2 regions of the Geobacillus zalihae genome follow, and region 2 is predicted to be linked to the other one. Evidence: predicted binding sites of a transcription regulator. Region 2 holds the regulator's gene; the other holds the start of a gene.

Region 1 (7,604 bases), 490 kb from region 2:
CCGAATTTTCGCTTTTTGGCGGAAGACCAGCTGTTGACGGTTGAGGAAATGGCGCTTTTAGCGGAATGTTTCGTCGAGCTTGGCGTTGAAAAAATCCGCCTGACTGGCGGCGAGCCGCTGCTTCGGCGCGACCTCGATGCGCTCATTGAGCGGCTGTCCATGATTCCCGGCTTGCGGGACGTTGCCCTTACGACAAACGGCATCCATTTGGTGAAATGGGCGAAACGGCTGAAAGCGGCCGGGTTGAAGCGCGTCAACGTCAGTTTGGATGCGTTGGATGATGACATTTTCCGAAAAATGAACGGCATTGGCGTCGGCGTCACCCCGGTGTTAAAAGGCATCGAAGCCGCCCTGGCGGCGGGGCTCGGCGTGAAAGTGAACATGGTCGTCAAAAAAGGATGGAACGACTCGCAAATCGTGCCGATGGCGGCTTACTTTAAAGACTTGGGCATCCCGCTCCGCTTTATTGAATTCATGGATGTCGGCACGACGAACGGCTGGGATTACTCCCATGTCGTGACGAAAAAAGAGATGTACGAGCAAATCAACGCCATGCACCCGCTCGAGCCGGTCGAACACGAGTACTTCGGCGAGGTGGCGAGCCGCTACCGCTACGTGGGCACGGAGGTGGAAGTCGGCTTTATCGCCTCCGTGACGGAAACGTTTTGCCGGAGCTGCACGAGGGCGCGCATTTCCGCCGATGGCAAGCTGTATACGTGCCTCTTTGCCTCGAAAGGCGTGTCGTTGAAAGAAAAACTGCGCGCCGGGGCAGGGAAAGAGGAGCTGAAGGAGCTCATTACAGCCGTCTGGAACCGGCGGACGGACCGCTATTCGGAAGAACGGACAGCCGAAACGGCGAAACAACGGCCGAAAATTGAAATGTCGTATATTGGAGGGTGAAAAAAACGGGAGCGCTCTTTCCGTAGAAGAAGCGATCCCGTTTTTGGTTTATGTTTTCGGAAGTGCGAATCGGCGTCTTTCTTCCTTTAATTCTTCACCGCCGCCAACACGCGCGGGAAGAGGATGTTGTTTTCCAAATGGATGTGGGTGAACAAATCGTCTTCAAGCGCCGCGAGCCGGCTGTAGACGAGCCGGTACGTGCCGCATGCGTCTTCCGGCGGGGTGAAGTCGTTGGTGATGTCGCGAATGTCTTTGATGAGATCGCCAGCGGCGTCATGCTCATGGACGAGTTCGCGAACGGCCTGCTCGACCGCCTCCCGGTTTTCCGGCGACGGGTTGTCGGCGAATTGCAAAATGAGTGGGAATGCGCCCGTTTCCTCCTTAATCAAGTGTTGCTCAAGCTCCGTTTTTAACTCATGGAACAGTTTATGCACCCGGGAAAGATGCGGGTGATGCATGCCGTGCACGCGCAACACTTTCGTGACATACGGGCTGAGCTGCGGCAGCTCCTCGTTCAAATAGCGGTGGTGCGTGTTGATGATATGCTCGACCAAGTCGGCTAGCGGAGCTTCACTCCAGTTTCCGGACGGCTTGTTTTGCGCCTCCGCGTAAAGGGTGTTCAGCTCGCGAAGGAGCGCTTCGCCGTCCAGTCCGCGCTCTTCGATGGCCTCTTTTAACGGGCGCTGCCCGCCGCAACAAAAATCAATCCGCCGCGCTTTAAACAAATCCGCTGCTTTCGGAAAGACCGTGACAATATCACCAATCAACGATTGTTCGGTAAACTGCTGTTCCATTTCGGATCCCTCCATCACCAAATCGTTACAGCTTCAGCATACCTTGTTTTGGACGCCAACGTTGTGACACATCTCACACAAACGAAAAAGTGGACAACTAAGGAAATGTGATGAACATCACAACAGTGGCTCCCTTCTTTCCTGTACAATAAAACGGACGATATAAATTGGCTCTTCACCAAAAGTGGTACTTGATTTTTTCTGAACATACTCTATTTACGCTTGTGAGGGAAAATCAACAAATCAGTGATTTTTGCACATCTTTGTGCAGGAAACCGTATTGCTTGTCAAGTACATGTTGTGGTGAAGAGCCTATAAATTGTGAATGTGCTGCATAGAAGATGTGAACGGCCGAAAAAAGAGGAGGAGTCAGCATGTGGCTGCTGGCCAAGGCAAGCCGCTGGGAGGAAGAAAAAGATGATTTTGCAACATATTGATGATGCCAGCGTCGTTGATGAAAAATTGGACAAAACCATTAAGCAGCTGCAAGATTGGAAATCATTGTGATAAAACGATAAAATGGGCTTAGTGAAGTGAATGAGGGAAAGAAAGGGGAGAACACCGTTGGTCGAAAGACGAACCCCCATTCCCGTAGCGGAAGCCATCACCCGGGTGATGCGTTACGCTGGGAGAGGAGAAGAGGAGATCGTGCCGCTTCGCCAGTCGTACGGCCGCTATTTGGCCGAAGATTTGCGCGCCGATCATGACGTGCCGCCGTTTGACCGCTCGCCGTATGACGGATTTGCCATTCGCGCCGCGGATTCGGAAGGAGCGGGACTTGACCATCCGGTCGAGTTTGAAGTGATCGAAACGATTGGCGCCGGGCAAGTGGCGAAGCAGCCGGTCGGCCCGTTTCAAGCGGTGCGCCTGATGACCGGAGCGCAAATTCCCGACGGGTGCGATGCCGTCGTCATGCTCGAGCTCGCCAAACAGTACGAGCGGGATGGAAAAACGTATATGTCGATTAAGCGCTCGTTCCGCCCTGGCGACAACATTTCATTTCAAGGGGAAGACGCGAAAAAAGGGCAGCCGCTTATCGAAAAAGGGACGCGCATCAATCCCGGGGTGGCGGCGCTCTTGGCGACGTTCGGCTACGCCGAAGTGAAGGTGGCGAAAAAGCCCCGGATTGGCATTTTTGCGACCGGCAGCGAACTGCTCGACGTCTCTGAACCGCTTGTGCCGGGAAAAATCCGCAACAGCAACGCCTACATGATCGAGGCGCAGGTGTTCAAAAGCGGCGCCGAGCCGATTTATTTCGGCCAGTTGGCCGACGACCTCGATGCGTGTTTTCACGCTGTGCGCCAGGCGCTCGATCAAGTGGACATGCTCATTACGACCGGCGGCGTCTCGGTCGGGGATTTCGATTATTTGCCCGCCATTTACAAGCGGCTCGGAGCGAACGTGTTGTTTAACAAAATCGCCATGCGCCCGGGGAGCGTGACGACCGTCGCCGAGATTGATGGCAAGCTGCTGTTCGGTCTATCCGGAAACCCGTCGGCGTGCTACGTCGGGTATGAGCTGTTCGTCCGCCCGGTCGTGCGCACGCGGCTGTTTTCGGCCAAGCCGTATTTGAAAAAAGCGAAAGCCACCCTTGGCGCCGAGTTTCCGAAGCCGAACCCGTTCACCCGCTTCGTGCGCAGCCGGGTCGAGGCGGTTGACGGTCGGCTTGTCGTGAAGCCGGTCGGCATGGACAAGTCGAACATCGTCACCTCGCTTGCCTTTGCGAACGCCTTAATGGTGCTGCCGGGCGGAACGCGGGGGTTTGCGGCCGGCGATGAGGTCGACGTGTGGCTTTTGAATGACGATGAGGGATCAAGCGAATGAACGTCTGGCAAGTCGTCGGCTATAAACATAGCGGCAAGACGACGTTGATGGAAAAATGGGTGGCGGCCGCGGTCCGGGAAGGATGGCGCGTCGGGACGGTGAAGCATCACGGCCATGGCGGCGAACCCGCGCGGCCCGAAGGCGTCGATTCCGTCCGCCACGAGCGGGCGGGGGCGTCGGCGACAGCGGTCGAAGGTGGCGGGCTGTTGCAGCTGCATCTCCGCCGTCCGCTATGGCGGCTGGATGACGTGTTGGCGCTTTATGCGCCGCTTCAGCTCGATCTCGTGTTGGTTGAAGGCTACAAACAAGAGCGGCATCCGAAAGTCGTGCTTGTGCGCTCCGCGAAAGATTGGGCGTCGCTCCAGCACCTCGCCGACATCCGCGCCGTCATCGCCTGGGAGCCGCTTCCCGAACCGCTGTCACACCCGGTGTTTTTGCTGGCGGACGATGATGAATATATTCCATGGCTCATAAATGAGGTGAGAACGCGAACATGACAGAACCGTTGTTTGTCATTACCGACCGGCCGATTTCGGTCGAGGATGTGATGAAAAAAGTGATGCGTCCGGAAGCGGGGGCGGTCGCTGTCTTTGCCGGCACGGTGCGCGAATGGACGAACGGCAAGCGGACGCTCTTTTTGCAATATGAGGCGTATGTGTCGATGGCCGAGAAAATGCTCGCGCAAATCGGGGCGGAAATTGCGGAGAAATGGCCAGGGGCGAAAACCGCCATCACCCACCGGATCGGGCGGCTTAAGATCGGCGACATCGCCGTCGTCATCGCTGTTTCCTCGCCGCACCGCGCCGAAGCGTATGAGGCGAACCGCTATGCCATTGAGCGGATCAAACAAATCGTGCCGATTTGGAAAAAAGAGCAATGGGAGGACGGAAGCGCCTGGGTGGGCGACCAGCTTGAAACAACGGCGTATCCGTCCGGAAAACCGGAGGTGAAAGAGGAATGATCCGTCTATTGTTTTTCGCCCATTTGGGCGAGCAAATCGGCGAGCGGGAAGTGATGTGGCCGCACGTTCCGGAAACGGTGAAACAACTGAAAGACGAAGTGGAAGAGCGCTATGGCGTCTCGCTCGGGCGCGTCATGACCGCGGTCAATGAGGAGTACGCCCGCGACGAGTCGCCGCTTCATGCCGGCGACACGGTCGCCTTTATTCCACCGGTAAGCGGAGGATGAGACGGATGGCGAACAAAAGCAAATGGGTGATGCCAAAACAACACGGCGCCTGGGCGATGCTCATCATCCCGTTTTGGCTCGGAGCGTACGCCGGTGGGCTTTCGTGGATTCACGCGCCGCTCTTTGTCGCCTGGCTTGCGCTCTATTTGGCGACGTATCCGCTCTTGATGGCGGTGAAAACGAAGCGGAAAGAGCCGTACGTGCCCGCTGCCGTTCGCTATGGCGCCATCGCCGCGCCGGCCCTGGCCGTTTCCCTTTGGCAGCGGCCGACCCTTGTTCTCTTCGGATTGGCGATGATCCCGTTTTTCCTAGTAAACACCTACTACAGCAAGAAAAAGAATGAGCGCGCCTTTTGGAATGATGCAGCGGCCATCGCGGCGTTTTGCATCGGCGGCCTCGCCGCCTTTTACGCCGGACGCGGGGAATTGACGGTGGAGGCGTTCGAATTGGCCGCGTTTTCCTTCCTCTTTTTCATCGGCAGCACGTTTTACGTCAAGACGATGATTCGGGAAAAGAAAAATGAACGGTACAAATGGCTGTCATGGGGCTACCACGCCTTGTTGATCGTCGGCCTCATCGCCATCGGCGAGCCGTTCGCTGTTTTGGCCTACGCCCCGAGCGTCATTCGCGCCGTCTACTTATACGGCAAGTCGCTGCCGATCATGAAACTCGGCATGCTGGAAATCGCCAACGCGGCGTACTTTTTCATCGCGATGATCGTGCTCTACTCTTGAGCGAACCCCAAACGGGAGGCATCCATGACCGTTTGGGGTTTTTTCTTTTGGTTAGGCGGTATTGCTTTTTCACTGCACAAGCATGATGTGAAATGGGCGTGAATTCCTTGTAACGGTTTTGCAAAGGGTCGTTTCAAAAGCCTACCTCTTCTTCTATGCTCGTTCTCAAATAAATAAAAATTAGAACATGTCGATTCACTTCAAGTAGACATTCGCTAAGTGTTCGGCTTCCCAGTGGTTCGCGTGGAAGTCACTCAACATGAGTGGGAAATCAATTGTTTTCAATATTCTGGCAATCCTAGTGGTGTCGAAAGCCCTTACGAGACTTCCTTAATGTTGATTTCACCGCTAACATTATGGCCAGGATCTCGTCAGTGCTTTCTCTTTTGTCACTAAATCACAAAATTTGGTGATGAGCCAAAAAACAACTCGATAAAGCTTAAAAATCTTACTTTATGCGACAAAGAAACAAACAATTCAAATTTTTATTGATAATTTTAGTAAAGGCGAAATATAATCTAATTGTAAAATAAAGGTTAAAAAAAGGGGGCAATAGTTGCCGTCAAAATGTTTCGCGCTTAGAAGGATGGTGAAAAACGAGAATGGCCTGCAAATCGATGGCATTTCATCAGAAAAGAAAGCCGATTCGGCCGCGTTTTTCGAATTGAAAGAGAGCAGGAATCAGCCATATTTTGCGCTAAATCACCAGCCCTTTAGAGATAGTGGGCAGATCGCGTTGCTTGGTTGCTTTTGGAGGACATCATTTTTGTAATTGGAGAGAGGTTATAATGATAAAAGATCTTCTCAAATCAATCCTTTCTTTTTCGTTAGTTTTCGGTCTGTTGCTGGGTGGCAGTATCATCGCTTCTGCCGAAGAAGGGACTTCAAATGCAGGATGTTCACTCAGTAGCAAGACGAATGTGACAGTAAATGGGTTTTTAGATAGAGCGAAAGAATCGAGTGTGATCGTATCTCAAAGCGGGAACAAGGTGATTGAAATAACAGACCTAGAATTTCTTAAAAGATTAGAAACTTCTGTTCCTGGACCAAAAGGGAAAAAACTAGTTGGGGTTTCAATCGCATACACTCAAGCACAAGAGTCATCCCTTCCAGGGGATCGTCCTGTGGTGACTCCACAATTAGGAACGGGTTATTATCTAAAAAACATTACTACTAGTGAAGCATGTGGAACAGAAATAATAAGACAATCTACTTTTAAAGGACCATCAACAGCTACCATGTCTATAAAACAAGGGGTTTCTGCCACATGGTCATCGAACACAAATATAAGCGCTGAAACAGTTTCGGCAGCGTTGGGATTTAACGTAACAAAATCTTATGAAGTTACAGACACTTATCAAATTCAAGTTCCAGCAGGAAAAACCTATACCATAATAGCTAGACCGTATTACAAAGTTTATAACTTTGAAGTTTGGTACGACCCACTTATTGGATGGGATTCTAAAGTAGGGTATGGATATGCCGCTAAGCCTGTAGGGGTATGTTTTTATTACTATGAGTAATGTTCTGTGTTCTGTTATTTATAGTAATATTGAAGCAAGTTTCCTGATGGAACTTGCTTCTGTTTTTGTGTTTCGTTTAAGCATAACGGATAGTCATAAAAAGGAGGATGCAAAATGAATATTTTAAAAAGCCCAAACAAAATGAAGTTTGTTTCACTCGTTCTTTCTCTCATCGGATTGTGGTTGATGTTAAATAGTCCTGAATTAGGGAGTCGTTCTGCTTCATCGTGGGTTCGATCCATGGGGGGATCTGTGGATTCTCAAGAATATTTGCAAATGTTAAAAGAATATATAAGCACTTATAAAACGATGGGGGGGATTTTTTTATTTGTGGGCTTGTTTTCTTTTCTTAACAATCATCATCAGTAAACATCGTATTTGCCTGCAGGGCAACGAGAGGTCTGTATTTGCGCATTTTTTGTTATCTTTTTTAACATCTTTTCGAAAGAAGTCTCCCACCGCAAGGAACGCGAAGGGTGTAACTCAGTGAGTAGGTGGGAGATGAATGTCGGTTGGCGTTAGCCAACGAATAGGATAGAATATGGTTAGAACGGACACCTTCCGAACGAAGGGAAGCGTAAAGGGTTCTTGTGTGTGGCTTACCGTTCGGCGAACGCACACAAGTCGCTTGAAGCCCCCAC
Region 2 (7,604 bases):
CCTGTTTGGATAGGGAGTTTTCGGGCGATCGCCTTCAGCAATGTCGACTTGCCGATGCCGTTCGGCCCGACTAGGGCGACGCTTTCGCCGCGCGTGATGCGGAAGCTGATTTGGCGGATGATGGGTGCACCGTCGTCATAGCCAACGGCTATGTCTTCAGCGGTGAGCACTTCATAGCCGCTCGGTCGATCGATCGAGAACGAAAAGGAGGCTGATTTTTCATCGCCGACAGGCCGTTCGAGCCGTTCTATTTTTTCCAGTTGCTTTCGCCGGCTTTGCGCCCGTTTGGCCGTCGAGGCACGTGCGATGTTGCGCTGGATGAAGTCTTGGAGTCGGGCGATTTCTTCTTGCTGTTTCTCGTACCGTCTTAACTCTTGTTCGTATTGCTCGGCCCGCAACTCCAAATAGCGGCTGTAGTTGCCGGCATAGTGTTTGAGCGTGGCATTCGACAGTTCGTATACGTCGGTGACGATTTTGTCTAAAAAGTAGCGGTCGTGGGAAACAACCAGGACGGCACCGGGATAGGCTTGCAAGTACTGCTCCAGCCAGGCAAGCGTCTCAAGATCCAAATGGTTCGTCGGCTCGTCCAAAATCAATAAATCCGGCTTGGACAACAGCAATTTCCCAAGGGCAAGCCGCGTCCGCTGTCCGCCGCTTAACGACGAGACCGGCGTAGTTTTATAATCATATGAGGAAAACTGCAGCCCGTGCAAAACGGAGCGGATGTCGGCTTCGTATTGGTAGCCGCCTTGTTCTTTGTATTGTTCTTGCAGCTCGTCATACATTTTCAGCGTTTTTTCATAGCGAGCGGGATCGGCGAGTACGTCCGGGTCGCCGAGTTGCATGCTGAGTTCGGCGAGCTGTTTTTCGAGTCCTAGAAGCGGGGTGAATACCTCAAGCATTTCGTCCCAAATGGAACGCGGCGAGTCGAGCCCGCTGTTTTGCGCCAAATAGCCGATTTTGATATGGTTTGGTTTGATGATTTTGCCGCTGTCGAAAGAGAGTTCACCGGCGATGATTTTCAACAATGTCGATTTTCCCGCTCCGTTGCGGCCGACAAGGGCGATTCGGTCGCGGGACTGTATTTCTAGTTTTATATTCGATAAAATAAGGTCAGCGCCGAAATATTTCGTGAGCCCGTGCACTTGCAAAATGATCATGTCCGTCACCTCGCGAATAGTTTAACGCAAGTCGCGAAAACGGTCAAAGACGAATGATGAAAAATCGTGTATAGTGTATAAATGGAGGAGATTGTATTGTCATCGTTCACTCATTTCAATGAACAAGGGCGCGCGAAAATGGTTGATATTACGCACAAAGAAGATACTGTGCGAGTGGCTGTGGCGCAAACGAGCGTGACTGTCAGCCGGGAAATTTACGAAAAAATGACGAGCAATGCGATCGAGAAAGGGGATGTGCTCGCCGTCGCTCAAGTGGCGGGGGTGATGGCGGCGAAGAAGACAGCTGACCTTATTCCAATGTGTCACCCGCTTATGTTAAAGGGTGTGGACATTGCTTTTGCTTGGGAAAACGATGGAGAAGCGCATAAGCTCGTCATCACGGCAACGGTGAAAACGAAAGGGAGCACAGGAGTGGAAATGGAAGCGCTGACGGCCGCTTCGGTCTGTGCGTTGACAGTGTACGATATGTGCAAGGCGCTTGATAAAGGAATGGTCATCGGTCCGACGTATTTGGTCGAAAAAACGGGCGGGAAGTCTGGCCATTACCGACGGAAAACCGATTAGCTAGGGGATGAGATCATGAGCAACGAACAACCGAAAATTCCGCAGGCAACCGCCAAACGGCTGCCGCTTTACTATCGGTTTTTGAAAAACTTGCACGCTTCCGGCAAGCAACGCGTCTCCTCTGCCGAGTTGAGCGAGGCGGTGAAAGTCGATCCGGCGACGATCCGCCGTGATTTCTCCTATTTTGGCGCGCTTGGCAAAAAGGGATACGGGTATAATGTCAATTATTTGTTGTCGTTTTTCCGCCGGACGCTTGAAGAGGATGAGGTGACCGAAGTCGCCTTGTTTGGCGTCGGCAATTTAGGCACCGCCTTTTTAAACTATAATTTTTCGAAAAACAACAATACGAAAATCGTGATGGCGTTTGATGTCGATGAGCGGAAAGTAGGGACGACAGTCGGCGGGGTGCCGGTCTATCATCTCGATGAGTTGGAGGAGCGGCTTCACGAAAACATCCCGGTCGCCATTTTAACCGTGCCGGCCGCCGCGGCTCAAGCGCTGACCGACCGCCTTGTCGCGCAAGGAATTAAAGGCATTTTAAACTTTACTCCGGCGCGGTTGAACGTGCCGAACCATATTCGCGTCCATCATATCGATTTAGCCATTGAGCTGCAGTCGCTCGTCTATTTTTTGAAAAACTATCCATCGCCATCGTAAAAAGGAGAGAACAACACATGAAATATTTGTTGCTCGTTGCTGTGATTTTGTTGCTGTTTGGCACGAAAAAGCTGCCGGAGTTGGGGCGGTCGTTCGGCCAGTCGCTTCGCGAGTTTAAAGACGCCACAAAAGGGCTCGCTGATGACGAAGAAACGAAAACCGACCGATGACAAGGCAGGATGGGGAAACAATGAATGACAAAGAAATGTCGGTGTATGAGCATCTGGGTGAACTGCGAAAACGGCTCATCATCGTGCTCATCTTTTTTGCTGCGGCGCTTGTCGTTAGTTTCTTTTTTGTCGATGATGTCATTTTGTATTTGCAGCGAACGGCCGAGGCGAAGCATTTGACCATGAACGCCTTCCGCCTCACCGATCCGATTAAAGTGTATTTTCAGTTTGCCTTTGTCATCGCGGCTGTACTGTCGGCTCCGGTGCTGTTGTATCAAATTTGGGCGTTTGTCAGCCCCGGTCTGTATGAAAAAGAGCGGAAAGTGACGTTAAGCTATATCCCGGCGTCGATCGTTCTTTTTTTAGCAGGCGTCAGCTTCGCTTATTTCGTCTTGTTTCCGTTTGTCGTTCGATTTATGAGCCAGCTGGCTGACCAACTAGGGGTTCAACAAATGATCGGCATTAATGAATATTTTCAGTTTTTGCTTCAGCTCGTGCTGCCGTTTGGCATCGTGTTTCAGCTGCCGATCGTCGTGTTGTTTTTCACCCGCTTAGGGCTTATTACGCCGCAGCTTCTTGTTCGCATCCGCAAGTATGCGTATTTGGCGCTGCTTATTTTAGCGGCGGTCATTACGCCGCCGGATGTGCTGTCGCAAGTGATCGTCATGATTCCGCTCACCATTTTGTATGAAGGAAGCATTTGGGTGGCGCGCATCGGCTATCGGAAAGCGCAGCGAGCAGCCGAGGAGGAAGGCAATGAGTGAGGCGGGACGAAAAACATTGAGAGGAAAGCGAGCAAGGCCGGGCCAAACGAAGGGGCCGTCTCAAAAGCCGCAACACAGGACTTTGAGGCCGGCCTCTTGTTTTTTGTTTCCATTTTCACGATATGATCGCCGTCATGAGACTGATGTTCTGGTCCCTTCCCGTCCGAATCACGGGAAGGGGTCAGCGTTTTGAGGCGAAAAGAAGGCGAAGGGCGGTGCCGAAATCAAAGGCAGCGAGCGCCGCTAAAGCGATGGTGGAGACGTTCCAAACCGTTTCATGAGCACTTTCGATGGCCAAATACGTAAACATTGAGCCTAAGACGAAATACGGAAGCGAAAACAGCTGAGGGTTTCGCATCATAGCCAAACCCTCCAAACGGCGAGCGGCAGCTCGGACTGGCGCATCATGTTCTCAATCTCGTCGGCCAACAGCGTCTGCATGGCGACGACGAACGTATTCATGGCGACATGGGCGAAAATCGGCACGAAAATGCGTCCGGTTTTCGCGTATAAAAACGCGAATACCATCCCCATGGACGTGTACAAAAGCAAATGCTCCGGCTCCATATGGACAAGGGCAAACAAGAGCGAACTGACAAGCGCAGCAAGCCAAAAGTTGTATTTTTCATAAAGCGAGCCGAAAATGATTTTGCGGAAGATAATCTCCTCCAAAATCGGGCCGATGACGGAGGTGACGACGATAAGCAGCGGCGTCAGGCGGATGATATCGATGATTTGCCTTGTATTTTCCGACCCTGGTTTGATGCCGAGCAACCGCCATTCGATGTTGGCGGCGATGCTTTGCGCCGTGAGCGCCAAAAAGACGCCCAAGACCGCCCACATCCACGAGGAACCAAGCGGCAGCCGCCGCATCATTCGTTCGTTGCGGTCACCGCGGAGCAGCCATAGGATAATGACAAAAGCGAGCAGGAAACTAATGATCGCCCAATACCCGGAAGCCAGTTTGGCGGCTTCGAGGCGGCTTTCCGTTCCTTGGCCGACGCCGAGGGCGCGAAGAAGCGGCACGCCGACAAAGGCGGACAGCTGCATGACGATATACGTGATGATGACGTACCAGTGGTTGCGTTTCAAACCCTCTACCCCTTTTATTTCAAATTATATCCGTATTGTAGCACATGTATGGCGAAAATAGTAAGAAAACTGCATCCTCGCATCCCACCTCACCGCCGTAAAAAAATTAACCGGAGCCGTTTATCAGTCCGAGGAATGTGAAATAATGAAAATGAGCTCCGCGCGGATGGGGAGTAGAGGCAAAACAACCGGCTCCTTTTGCTCTTTCTTCTTTAGGAGAGAAAAACAGTTATTTTTTTGCATTTCCTACTTGCAAAACGGAAAGAAGTTCATTAATATTATAAGTGTGTTAGCACTCGATAGTGATGAGTGCTAATAAGAACGGCGAAAACTATCGTTAAGGAGGTCGTTTCCCGTGTTGAAGCCATTAGGCGATCGCATTGTCATTGAAGTCGTGGAAACAGAAGAAAAAACGGCTAGCGGCATTGTGCTGCCGGATACGGCGAAAGAAAAACCGCAAGAAGGCCGCGTTGTCGCTGTCGGTGCAGGCCGCGTGCTCGATAACGGCCAACGCATCGCGCCGGAAGTCGAAGTTGGCGACCGCATTATCTTCTCGAAATATGCGGGCACAGAAGTGAAATACGACGGCAAAGAATACTTAATTTTGCGCGAAAGCGATATTTTGGCTGTCATCCGCTAATATATGCGTTCATCACATAAACATTCCGAAAACATACTGGGTACTTAATCGGATACTTAACTTGTGGCACGCAGTCCAACAATTTCATAAGGAGGTAACGGGGTATGGCAAAACAAATCAAGTTCAGCGAAGAAGCGCGCCGTGCGATGTTGCGCGGGGTGGACAAACTTGCAGACGCAGTGAAAGTCACATTAGGTCCGAAAGGCCGCAACGTCGTATTGGAGAAAAAATTCGGTTCGCCGCTCATCACGAATGACGGGGTAACAATCGCGAAAGAAATCGAACTCGAAGACCCGTTTGAAAACATGGGCGCGAAATTGGTCGCTGAAGTCGCCAGCAAAACGAACGACATCGCTGGGGACGGTACAACAACCGCTACGGTATTGGCTCAAGCGATGATCCGCGAAGGCTTGAAAAACGTGGCTGCTGGTGCCAATCCGATGGGCATCCGCCGCGGGATTGAAAAAGCGGTTGCGGTTGCTGTTGAAGAATTAAAAGCCATCTCCAAACCGATCAAAGGGAAAGAGTCGATCGCCCAAGTGGCTGCGATTTCGGCTGCTGACGAAGAAGTCGGTCAATTGATCGCTGAAGCAATGGAACGCGTCGGCAACGATGGCGTCATCACGCTCGAAGAATCGAAAGGCTTCACGACGGAACTCGACGTTGTCGAAGGGATGCAATTCGACCGCGGTTACGTTTCGCCGTACATGATTACGGATACAGAAAAAATGGAAGCCGTTCTCGAAAATCCGTACATCTTGATTACGGACAAAAAAGTATCGAGCATCCAAGAACTGTTGCCTGTTCTTGAGCAAGTCGTGCAACAAGGCCGTCCGCTCTTGATCATCGCTGAAGATGTCGAAGGCGAAGCATTGGCAACGCTTGTTGTCAACAAACTGCGCGGCACGTTCAATGCGGTAGCTGTCAAAGCGCCTGGCTTCGGTGACCGCCGCAAAGCGATGCTCGAAGACATCGCGATTTTAACGGGCGGTGAAGTCATCTCCGAAGAGCTCGGCCGCGAACTGAAATCGACCACGATCGCTTCGCTCGGCCGTGCGTCGAAAGTTGTTGTTACGAAAGAAACGACGACGATCGTCGAAGGCGCTGGCGATTCGGATCGCATCAAAGCGCGCATCAACCAAATCCGTGCGCAGCTTGAAGAAACGACTTCGGAATTCGACCGCGAAAAACTGCAAGAACGCTTGGCGAAACTCGCTGGCGGCGTAGCGGTCATCAAAGTGGGCGCAGCGACAGAAACGGAATTGAAAGAACGCAAACTGCGCATCGAAGACGCGCTCAACTCGACTCGTGCGGCTGTTGAAGAAGGCATTGTCGCTGGCGGCGGTACGGCATTGATGAATGTCTACAGCAAAGTCGCGGCCATCGAAGCGGAAGGCGATGAAGCAACCGGCGTGAAAATCGTCTTGCGCGCAATCGAAGAACCGGTTCGTCAAATCGCGCAAAACGCTGGTCTGGAAGGCTCGATCATCGTTGAGCGCCTGAAAAACGAAAAACCGGGCATCGGCTTCAACGCGGCAACAGGTGAATGGGTCGACATGATCGAAGCTGGCATCGTGGACCCGACGAAAGTCACTCGTTCGGCGCTGCAAAACGCTGCCTCTGTCGCCGCCATGGTCTTGACGACAGAAGCGGTCGTTGCCGACAAACCGGAAGAAAACAAAGGCAACAACAACATGCCAGACATGGGCGGCATGATGTAATCTCGCCGCAAAAGCCTTGGAGCACCGGGGGAGTTCCCCGGTGTTCTTTTTCTTTTTGACTATATATGCCTCAGCCAGGTGTTCTTACAGCCGCTGATCGGGTGAAGGGCAGCTGTTGTTTCTCCCTCATATCGCTATTCTATTGCACCTTTTCCTCCGCTGTGCTAGTTATCGCACCTCAATGAAAAACGCATAAATCGCATCCCCTTTTTTCCAAGAGGCGTGAATGGCATAAATGTATGCCCCTTTCTTTTCCGGAAGAGTAATGATTCCGTTTTGCACCGGGCGCCAGTCGGCATCTCCGCCGTTCCATACACCCGCTTCGATCGTCAACGGGCGGTCGTCAAATTGGAGGTGTAATTTTGCCCCAGGGGCAACCGGATGGGGATTCATGTTTTTCACGAGCAGCGGCGGGGCGGCAGCGTCGGCCACGACTCCGCGGCCGCCTGTTGACCATGTATATGTTCCGAGGCGGTGGTCGATTGTCTCTCCGTCGACGGCCAATCGTAAGTCAGGCGGTTGGATGTCGCCCGATTGGCAACCGGACAGCCATACAGCGATGAGGAGCCATAGCCATCTATTTTTCATGTCGTTTCCCCCTTTCTCAGTTAGACGTTTTGCCTGCTCATTTGTTTCATTGTCGATTGTGATTTTGGGTAAAATTAGAAATGGAAAGGCGATATCCAAAGGAGGAGAATGGAATGAACGTGCGGATTGAACGCGATTCGCTCGGTGAGGTGCAGGTGCCGGCTGATAAGTACTGGGGGGCGCAGACGGAGCGAAGCCGGCAAAACTTTCACATCGGCACGGAAACA

What was found. The regulator Rex, encoded in region 2, represses fermentation and respiration genes when NADH is low (regulators of the CRP and FNR family bind a similar motif). The targets are predictions, from matches to a motif close to TTGTGAAATATTTCACAA.
Region 1: ric (iron-sulfur cluster repair di-iron protein) is a predicted target of Rex. The motif match lies at 1,756-1,773, and genes of this name have one in related genera.

The regions. Positions count from the first base shown of each region.
Region 1 is NZ_CP129217.1:742,094-749,697, forward strand. It holds gene moaA (GTP 3',8-cyclase MoaA) at 1-900, shown strand, start outside; gene ric (iron-sulfur cluster repair di-iron protein) at 987-1,694, opposite strand; gene QWV57_RS03840 (molybdopterin molybdotransferase MoeA) at 2,259-3,518, shown strand; gene mobB (molybdopterin-guanine dinucleotide biosynthesis protein B) at 3,515-4,015, shown strand; gene QWV57_RS03850 (molybdenum cofactor biosynthesis protein MoaE) at 4,012-4,479, shown strand; gene moaD (molybdopterin converting factor subunit 1) at 4,476-4,706, shown strand; gene QWV57_RS03860 (YwiC-like family protein) at 4,712-5,440, shown strand; gene QWV57_RS03865 (DUF6426 family protein) at 6,229-6,963, shown strand; gene QWV57_RS03870 (hypothetical protein) at 7,078-7,332, shown strand.
Region 2 is NZ_CP129217.1:254,080-261,683, forward strand. It holds gene QWV57_RS01385 (ABC-F family ATP-binding cassette domain-containing protein) at 1-1,160, opposite strand, end outside; gene moaC (cyclic pyranopterin monophosphate synthase MoaC) at 1,257-1,745, shown strand; gene QWV57_RS01395 (redox-sensing transcriptional repressor Rex) at 1,761-2,402, shown strand; gene tatA (twin-arginine translocase TatA/TatE family subunit) at 2,420-2,572, shown strand; gene tatC (twin-arginine translocase subunit TatC) at 2,593-3,336, shown strand; gene QWV57_RS01410 (YdiK family protein) at 3,518-3,697, opposite strand; gene QWV57_RS01415 (CPBP family intramembrane glutamic endopeptidase) at 3,694-4,428, opposite strand; gene groES (co-chaperone GroES) at 4,784-5,068, shown strand; gene groL (chaperonin GroEL) at 5,173-6,789, shown strand; gene QWV57_RS01430 (hypothetical protein) at 6,958-7,377, opposite strand; gene fumC (class II fumarate hydratase) at 7,491-7,604, shown strand, end outside.